DNA from 4 places in the Serratia sp. NPDC078593 genome. Region 1 is predicted to be linked to each of the others. Evidence: predicted binding sites of a transcription regulator. Region 1 holds the regulator's gene; each other region holds the start of a gene.
What was found. The regulator sigma-54, encoded in region 1, starts transcription at its own class of promoters, with help from an activator protein. The targets are predictions, from matches to a motif close to GTTGGCACANNTTTCGCTNT.
Positions count from the first base shown of each region.

Region 2: the regulator sigma-54 is predicted to act here: its motif matches at 1,081-1,100, upstream of hydN (electron transport protein HydN).
Region 3: the regulator sigma-54 is predicted to act here: its motif matches at 789-808, upstream of glnA (glutamate--ammonia ligase).
Region 4: the regulator sigma-54 is predicted to act here: its motif matches at 1,159-1,178, upstream of glnK (P-II family nitrogen regulator).

Region 1 is NZ_JBNNGK010000017.1:8,064-10,268, reverse strand. Features, by position in the region: gene ptsN (PTS IIA-like nitrogen regulatory protein PtsN) at 1-147, opposite strand, end outside; gene hpf (ribosome hibernation promoting factor) at 316-603, opposite strand; gene rpoN (RNA polymerase factor sigma-54) at 627-2,060, opposite strand; gene lptB (LPS export ABC transporter ATP-binding protein) at 2,111-2,205, opposite strand, start outside.
Region 2 is NZ_JBNNGK010000005.1:290,507-292,711, forward strand. Features, by position in the region: gene ACQKDS_RS08590 (NADH-quinone oxidoreductase subunit B family protein) at 1-131, shown strand, start outside; gene ACQKDS_RS08595 (formate hydrogenlyase maturation HycH family protein) at 128-544, shown strand; gene hycI (hydrogenase maturation peptidase HycI) at 537-1,007, shown strand; gene hydN (electron transport protein HydN) at 1,142-1,684, shown strand; gene fdhF (formate dehydrogenase subunit alpha) at 1,696-2,205, shown strand, end outside.
Region 3 is NZ_JBNNGK010000024.1:14,951-17,155, reverse strand. Features, by position in the region: gene typA (ribosome-dependent GTPase TypA) at 1-517, opposite strand, end outside; gene glnA (glutamate--ammonia ligase) at 888-2,205, shown strand, end outside.
Region 4 is NZ_JBNNGK010000002.1:4,333-6,537, forward strand. Features, by position in the region: gene ACQKDS_RS02050 (SmdB family multidrug efflux ABC transporter permease/ATP-binding protein) at 1-927, shown strand, start outside; gene glnK (P-II family nitrogen regulator) at 1,228-1,566, shown strand; gene amtB (ammonium transporter AmtB) at 1,603-2,205, shown strand, end outside.

The DNA of each region.
Region 1 (2,205 bases):
AAACACCACCTGCGGGGGCAGGTTAAGCTGCGCTGCGGCCAGTTCGCTGATAATCTCCAGAGCGCGCTTCTTGCTATTGCAATGGACTGCGCTTCTGGTGCACTCGATATTTAATACCGAGTTTAATTGCATTGTTTCGTTGTTCATCTCATCTTCACTCAAACCTGGTCTCCGAATTATCTGTGAGCCGGGTTTTGCGTCTGTTAAACCCTGATGGCTTATCGGCGCGTTACTCGAATGAGTAACACGCCGATGGCTGCCGGGTAGCGCTAAGGCTACGTTCGGGCCACTGCTGTAAGCTGGTGGCCCAGAGTGTCAGTGTTGCTTCAGTTTGTCTTTATGTTTGTTCAATTGACGCGCCAGTTTATCAATAAGGCAATCAATTGCAGCATACATATCTTCTTTTTCCGAGGTGGCGTGCAACTCGCCTCCATTCACGTGCAGCGTCGCTTCCGCGATCTGCTGCACTTTTTCCACACTTAAAACGACATACACCTGATTAATACGATCGAAATATTGCTCGAGTTTAGCGAATTTCGTATTCACAAACTCACGTAAAGGTTCGGTGATGACGATGTGGTGTCCGGTAATGTTGAGCTGCATAATGTCTTCCTTCTCTATTGAGGTCAAACCAACTGTTTACGTTGGTTCGACGGCGGGATGGACAAAGACTCTCGGTACTTGGCGACCGTACGCCGTGCCACCCTGATCCCCTGATCGGAGAGCAAGGTTGCAAGCCGGCTGTCGCTCAGCGGTTTGGCGGGGTTTTCCGCCGCGATCAATTTCTTCACCAATGCCCTGATGGCCGTCGAGGAGGCTTCGCCACCGCTGTCGGTATTCACATGGCTGGAGAAGAAATATTTCAATTCGAAAATGCCGCGCGGGCTGTGCAGGAATTTCTGCGTAGTCACGCGTGAGATCGTCGATTCATGCATATCCACGGCCTGAGCGATGTCAGCCAGCACCATGGGTTTCATAAATTCTTCGCCTTGTTCAAAGAACGCTTCTTGCTGCTCGACGATGCATCGTGTGACTTTCAGCAGCGTGTCGTTACGACTTTCCAGGCTTTTTATCAGCCACTTTGCTTCTTGCAGGTTGCTGCGAATAAACTGACCATCGGCTTCGCTACGCGAACTGCTGCCCAGTGCGGCGTACTGTTGGTTGATCTTCAAACGCGGGATACTGTCAGCGTTGAGCTCAACGGCCCACTTGCCCTGAACCTTACGCACCAACACATCAGGGATCACATATTCCGACTCCCCGGTATTGATCGATTGCCCAGGTCGCGGGTCGAGTGACTGAATCAACAGCATCGCTTCTTTCAGTGTATCTTCTTTTGAGCGGGTTGTTCGCATTAGGCTGCGAAAGTCGTGGTTGGCCAATAAATCCAGATGCTCGCTGATAATTAACCGCGCCTCAGCCAGATAAGGCGTGTCCTTGGCATACTGAGAAAGTTGGATTAACAGGCAGTCGCGCAGGTCGCGTGCAGCCACCCCAATGGGATCGAAACGCTGCACCCGTTTGAGCACGGCTTCGACTTCGTCCATCGAGACGCTCTCATCGCCAATGCTTTCCAGAATGTCTTCCAGCGGAACGGTAAGGTAACCGGTGTCGTCAACGGCATCGACAATTGATGTGGCAATGGCGGCGTCGGTATCAGAAAACGGCGTCAGATCCACTTGCCACATCAGGTAATCCTGTAGCGTTTGCGTGGTTTCGCCCTGATAGACCGGCAATTCATCGCCGCTGTAATCGCTGCCGGTGCCGGAGGGGGTGCCCGCGGTGTAGATTTCATCCCAAGTGGCGTCCAGCGGCAGCTCTTCAGGCATATCTTTCTGCTCTAACGCTTCGCGGGTATCTAGCCCTTCAGTTTCGGCGGTTTCTTTGGCGTCGATCTCGTCGTGCAGGTCTGTTTGTTCAAGCAGCGGGTTGCTCTCTAACGCCAGTTGGATCTCCTGCTGGAGTTCAAGCGTGGACAGCTGCAGCAAGCGTATCGCCTGTTGTAGCTGGGGGGGCATGGCCAGTTGTTGACTAAGCCTGAGTTGCAAACCTTGCTTCATAATCTTCTTTCTACTTCCCTTATCCGCCGTTCATTGGGAACAGCTGGCAATCACAGGCGGAATTCTTCGCCCAGATAAACGCGTTTCACCTGCTCATCGGCCAGGATAACGTCTGGCGTGCCGTGGGCGATCAGTTGCCCTTGGC
Region 2 (2,205 bases), on a different contig from region 1:
GCGATTCGCAAACGGTGGAACAGCGTATGGCCGCCTATTTATGCCAGCAAGATGATCCACGTCTGGCAGAAATCTTCTCTCAATTAATGGACATTTATCAACGCGTACAGCGGGGAGCGTTACGTTTATGAACCATAAAAGCAGCCATGTAACGTTTTATTCCCTCAGCCGCAAGTTTGTGCAGGAGAAGAAAGCGCCGCCTAAGGCGCAGGAAGTGATCTATTACAGTCTGGCCATCGGCCACCATCTGGGGGTGATTGACTGCCTTGAAGCCAAACTCGACTGCCCACTGCCCGCCTTTCGCGATTGGATCGCGCATTTGCCTGACGGCAGCGCCGCCAGACGCAAGCTGGCTGGCGTGGAGCGATTTGGCGAAATCAGCATCGACAGCAGTCATACCCACTTGCTCGCCAACGCACTGAGCCACGCCGCCGAACGCATGAGCGGGCAACAACAGCGTTGGAGCCAACAATTAATCGCCTTGTTGCAATCCATTGAAAACGAACCGGCGATCTATCTGATGGTCAGGAGGCATCATGACTAACGTCTTGCTGTGCGTGGGAAATTGCATGATGGGTGACGACGGTGCGGGGCCGCTATTGGCGGAACGGTGTTTGGCCGCGCCCCCTGCCGGTTGGACGGTGATTGACGGCGGTGCCGCACCAGAAAATGACATACACGCGATTCGGCAACTGCATCCACAACGGCTGGTGATCGTCGACGCCACCGATATGGGGCTTATGCCCGGGGAGATTCGGGTGATCGATCCGGCGGACATTGCTGAAATGTTCATTATGACTACGCACAACATGCCGCTCAGCTTTCTGATCGACCAACTACGCAGCGATATACCCGAGATTACCTTCATCGGCATACAGCCCGAAGTGGTCGCCTTTTATTACCCGATTGGCCCGGCGGTGACGCAAGCGGTCAATAACCTACACCAGCGCCTGAGCCATTGGTCAACCCATGGCGGCTATCCGACATTCAGCGTGACGTCACCGTGACACTGTCATCGACACTTTTGTCGAACCCATCGTCACTAAAAACGTAATCCTCTGTTTTTAAAAACATTACTGGGTTGGCACGCTTTATGTATATAGGTTGCCCTAGCGCAATCGTCCCCAATCAGGAGTTCATGATGAACCGGTTCATTATCGCCGATCCGAAAAAGTGTATCGGCTGCCGTACCTGCGAAATCGCCTGTGTCATGGCACACAGTGAAACACAAGACATATCGGCGTTGACCGCTGCGACCTTCGCCCCGCGGCTGCACGTTATTAAAGGCGTCAACGTCAGTACCGCGGTGTTATGCCGCCAGTGTGAAGACGCGCCCTGCGCCAATGTTTGCCCTAACGGGGCCATCAGCCGTCAAAACGGCATAGTGCTCGTGATGCAGGAACGCTGCATCGGCTGCAAAACCTGCGTGGTGGCCTGCCCCTACGGTGCGATGGAGGTACTCACCCGCCCAGTGATTCGCCAGAACGGCGCACAGTTGAGCGCAACCAGCGACAAAGCGGAAGCGCACAAATGCGATTTATGCATCGGGCGCGACGCTGGCCCCGCCTGTATGGAAACCTGCCCAACCAACGCACTACACTGCGTCGATCGCAATCTGTTGCAGGAAATGAACGCCGAGAAACGCCGCCGGGCGGCGCTCGACAACGTGTCGTCACTGTTTTAGGAATTGAAACGATGAAAAAAATTACGACGGTCTGCCCCTACTGTGGCGCTGGCTGCAAAATGAAATTGGTGGTGGATAATGGCAAAATTATCCGAGCCGAAGCCGCCGATGGGGTGACCAATCAAGGTGAACTGTGCCTGAAGGGTTATTACGGCTGGGACTTTCTGAACGATACCAAACTGCTGACGCCACGCCTAACCCAGCCGCTGATCCGCCGCGAAAAAGGCGGTAAGTTTGAAGCGGTCAGTTGGGATGAAGCCATTCGCTATACCGCGCAACGGCTGCAAGCCATTAAGCAGCAGCACGGCGCGCGCGCTATCATGCATACCGGTTCGTCACGCGGCACCGGCAATGAAACCAACTATGTGATGCAGAAATTTGCCCGCGCGGTGATCGGTAACAACAACGTTGACTGCTGCGCCCGGGTTTGCCACGGCCCGTCGGTAGCCGGTCTACAAGCGACGTTGGGCAACGGTGCGATGAGCAATTCAATCGGCGACATCGAAAACTCAAAATGTTTG
Region 3 (2,205 bases), on a different contig from region 1:
CGGCGATTCCCATCAGTGCAGAAGCATAGATGATAGGGAAATCTAGCTGCTCGTCAGTCGCATCCAAGTTAACGAACAGGTCGAAGACCTGATCCACAACCCAGTCAGGACGTGCGCCAGGGCGGTCAACCTTGTTGATTACCACGATCGGCTTCAGACCATTAGCAAATGCTTTTTTGGTCACGAAACGGGTTTGCGGCATTGGGCCATCCATTGCATCCACAACCAGCAGCACCGAGTCGACCATTGACATCACACGCTCAACCTCACCGCCGAAGTCGGCGTGTCCTGGGGTATCTACGATGTTGATGCGGTAGTCTTTCCAATTAATGGCGGTGTTTTTTGCGAGGATGGTAATCCCACGCTCTTTCTCCAAATCGTTGGAGTCCATTACGCGTTCGGTGGCTTCTACACGCTCTCCGAAAGTACCGGATTGTTGCAGCAGCTTGTCAACCAGGGTGGTTTTACCATGGTCAACGTGGGCAATAATGGCGATGTTACGCAAATTTTCGATCACAGCTTTGCCTCAGGCATTAGAAATAGCGCGCTATTGTACACGTATTAAGCGAGGGACTAAACAAGATCACAACCATCTCTTAGAAACAACCGTGTACAGGTTAGTTTGTGATCCCTTTCACGGTGCAAAAACCACCAACAGGTGCACTTTTGCACCATTTTAGTGCTTAACACCCACTTCTTTGCACTTACCTGGTGCAATGCATCACTGATGGTGCATACTCAGAGTGAGTAAAAGCCGCTCAGAATGGTGATTATTTCGCTTTTACAAAGTTGGCACAGTTTTCGCTTTAGTCTTTACAAGGCAAAAACAAGCCAGTACCACAGATTCGTTCCACGACGACGACAATATAAATCCGGGAGAGTTAAGTATGTCCGCTGAACACGTTTTGACGATGCTGAATGAGCATGAAGTGAAATTCGTAGACCTGCGTTTCACTGACACCAAGGGTAAAGAACAGCACGTCACCATTCCTGCTCATCAGGTTAATGCCGATTTCTTTGAAGAAGGCAAAATGTTTGACGGCTCTTCGATCGGCGGCTGGAAAGGCATTAATGAATCTGACATGGTACTGATGCCAGACGCCAGCACTGCCGTTATCGACCCCTTCTTCGAAGAGTCCACGCTGATTGTGCGCTGCGACATTCTTGAGCCAGGCACAATGCAGGGCTATGATCGTGACCCACGCTCTATCTCCAAGCGCGCAGAGGATTTTCTGCGTTCTTCCGGCATCGCGGATACCGTGCTGTTCGGGCCAGAACCTGAGTTCTTCCTGTTTGACGACATTCGTTTCGGCAGCAGCATTCGCGGTTCCCACGTCGCTATCGATGATATCGAAGGCGCATGGAACTCCGGCACCCAATACGAAGGCGGTAACAAAGGCCACCGTCCTGCAGTGAAAGGCGGTTACTTCCCGGTTCCACCGGTCGACTCCTCGCAGGATCTGCGTTCTACCATGTGTCTGACCATGGAAGAAATGGGCTTGGTGGTTGAAGCTCACCACCACGAAGTAGCGACCGCCGGTCAAAACGAAGTGGCGACCCGCTTCAACACCATGACCAAAAAAGCGGACGAAATCCAAATTTATAAATACGTGGTTCACAACGTGGCTCACGCATTTGGTAAAACCGCGACCTTTATGCCAAAACCGATGTTTGGTGATAACGGTTCCGGTATGCACTGCCACATGTCACTGTCCAAAAATGGCACCAACCTGTTTGCGGGTGACAAATACGGCGGCCTGTCTGAAACTGCCCTGTTCTATATCGGCGGCATCATCAAACACGCTAAAGCCATCAATGCCCTGGCTAACCCGACCACCAACTCTTACAAACGTCTGGTTCCAGGCTACGAAGCGCCGGTCATGCTGGCTTACTCGGCCCGTAACCGTTCAGCGTCCATCCGTATCCCGGTGGTTGCCAGCCCGAAAGCGCGCCGTATCGAAGCCCGCTTCCCGGATCCAGCGGCTAACCCGTATCTGTGCTTCGCCGCACTGCTGATGGCAGGCCTGGACGGCATCATCAACAAAATCCATCCTGGCGATGCCATGGACAAAAACCTGTACGACCTACCGCCGGAAGAAGAAGCAGAAATTCCAAAAGTGGCCGGTTCATTGGACGAAGCGCTGGCAGCACTGAGCGAAGATCGCGAGTTCTTGACCCGCGGCGGCGTGTTTACCGACGACGCGA
Region 4 (2,205 bases), on a different contig from region 1:
TATGCCTTTATCAATTATCTTGGCCGTTTGAATGAGCCGTTGATCGAACTGACCTCACAGCAATCCATTCTTCAGCAGGCAGTGGTCGCCGGGGAGCGCATCTTCGAACTGATGGATCGTCGTCAACAGGACTACGGTATGGACGTTCGTCCGTTGCAAAGTGGTCAGATAGAGATTGATAACGTTACGTTTGCCTATCGCGAAGATAAAAAGGTACTGCAAAATATTTCGCTGCAGGTGCCATCGCGGGGGTTTGTGGCGTTGGTCGGCCATACCGGTAGCGGGAAAAGTACGCTCGCTAATTTGCTAATGGGCTACTATCCGGTCAATCAAGGCGAAGTGCGGTTGGATGGCCGCCCGTTATCGAGCTTATCTCACCGTATCTTGCGACAGGGCGTTGCGATGGTGCAACAAGACCCGGTAGTGATCGCAGAATCGGTGCTGTCTAACGTTACGCTCGGCCGTAATATTAGCGAAGAGGCCGTGTGGCAGGCGTTAGAGACGGTACAGTTAGCGGCGTTGGTGCGTGGCTTCCCGCAGGGCATTCACACCCGTTTGGGTGAGCAGGGCAATAACCTGTCGGTTGGTCAGAAGCAACTTTTGGCGATGGCACGCGTGTTGGTGCAGGCACCACAGATCCTGATCTTGGATGAGGCAACCGCAAATATTGACTCCGGCACTGAACAGGCCATCCAGCGTGCCTTGCGGGTGATTCGTGAGCACACTACGCTGGTGGTGATAGCACACCGTTTATCGACCATTGTGGATGCGGATTCAATACTGGTATTGCATCGTGGTCATGCTGTGGAGCAGGGCAACCACCAACAATTGTTAGCGCAAAAAGGGCGTTACTATCAAATGTACCAACTGCAATTGGTAGGCGAAGAGTTGGCCGCTGCCACGCGCGAAGATATTCAACCCGCTTAATCGCCTTTCAGCCATGGCTTCTGCGTATGGGGGCGTGGCTGAGGGCAGCGCACCACTATCAGGCAGCATCGCGGTCTGAACGCCTCATTTTGCACTCCCGTGACGCGCAGTGCACTAGGTTGGTGCACAATAATTAATCACTTTTTCGTGGTAAATATCGTTGCGTGGCTCCGTCGTCCTTTCTCTTTCCTACAGTCTGTACGCTGCGATTAATTTCTGCACGAAATCATTTATGGCACAGCGTTTGCTTTGTTTATCACGTACCCAGGGTGAATTTGGGCTTAATCGTGGAGGGGCAATATGAAGCTGGTTACCGTGGTGATCAAACCGTTCAAATTGGAGGACGTGCGTGAAGCCCTATCCTCTATCGGTATTCAAGGGTTGACCGTAACCGAAGTGAAAGGGTTTGGTCGCCAGAAAGGGCATGCAGAGCTCTATCGCGGCGCTGAATACAGCGTTAATTTCTTACCGAAAGTCAAAATAGACATCGCTATCGCTGATGACCAATTAGATGAAGTGGTCGATGTTATTAGTAAAGCGGCCTACACCGGAAAAATTGGTGATGGCAAGATTTTCGTTGCCGAATTGCAACGTGTTATTCGTATACGCACCGGCGAAACAGATGAATCCGCACTGTAATCGCAGACTCAGTTAAGTTGATGGGATGGATTGCTAATGAAAAAATTTTTATCCACGTTAGGCCTGAGTTTAGTCACCCTCGCTCCCTCTCTGGCACTGGCGGCTCCAGCAGAAATAGACAAGGCAGACAACGCGTTTATGATGATTTGCACCGCATTGGTGCTGTTCATGACGCTGCCCGGCATTGCCCTGTTCTATGGTGGTTTATTACGTTCTAAGAATGTATTGTCGATGCTGACTCAGGTCACCGTGACCTTTGCCTTGGTCTGCGTGCTATGGGTACTGTATGGCTATAGCCTAGCCTTTAGTGAAGGAAATGCCTTTTTTGGTAGCTTTGAAACGGCGATGCTAAAAGGCATTGGAATTGACAGCGTGACTGGCAGCTTTAGCCAAATGGTTCACGTCGCGTTTCAGTGCTCTTTCGCCTGCATCACGGTAGCACTGGTGGTGGGCGGCTTTGCGGAGCGGATCCGCTTCTCTGCGGTGATCATTTTCGCGGTGATTTGGTTTACGCTCTCCTACCTGCCGGTTGCACACATGGTCTGGGGCGGCGGTTTCCTGGCCGCAGATGGCGCACTCGACTTTGCGGGTGGCACGGTTGTGCATATTAATGCGGCAATCGCAGGTTTGGTGGGCGCA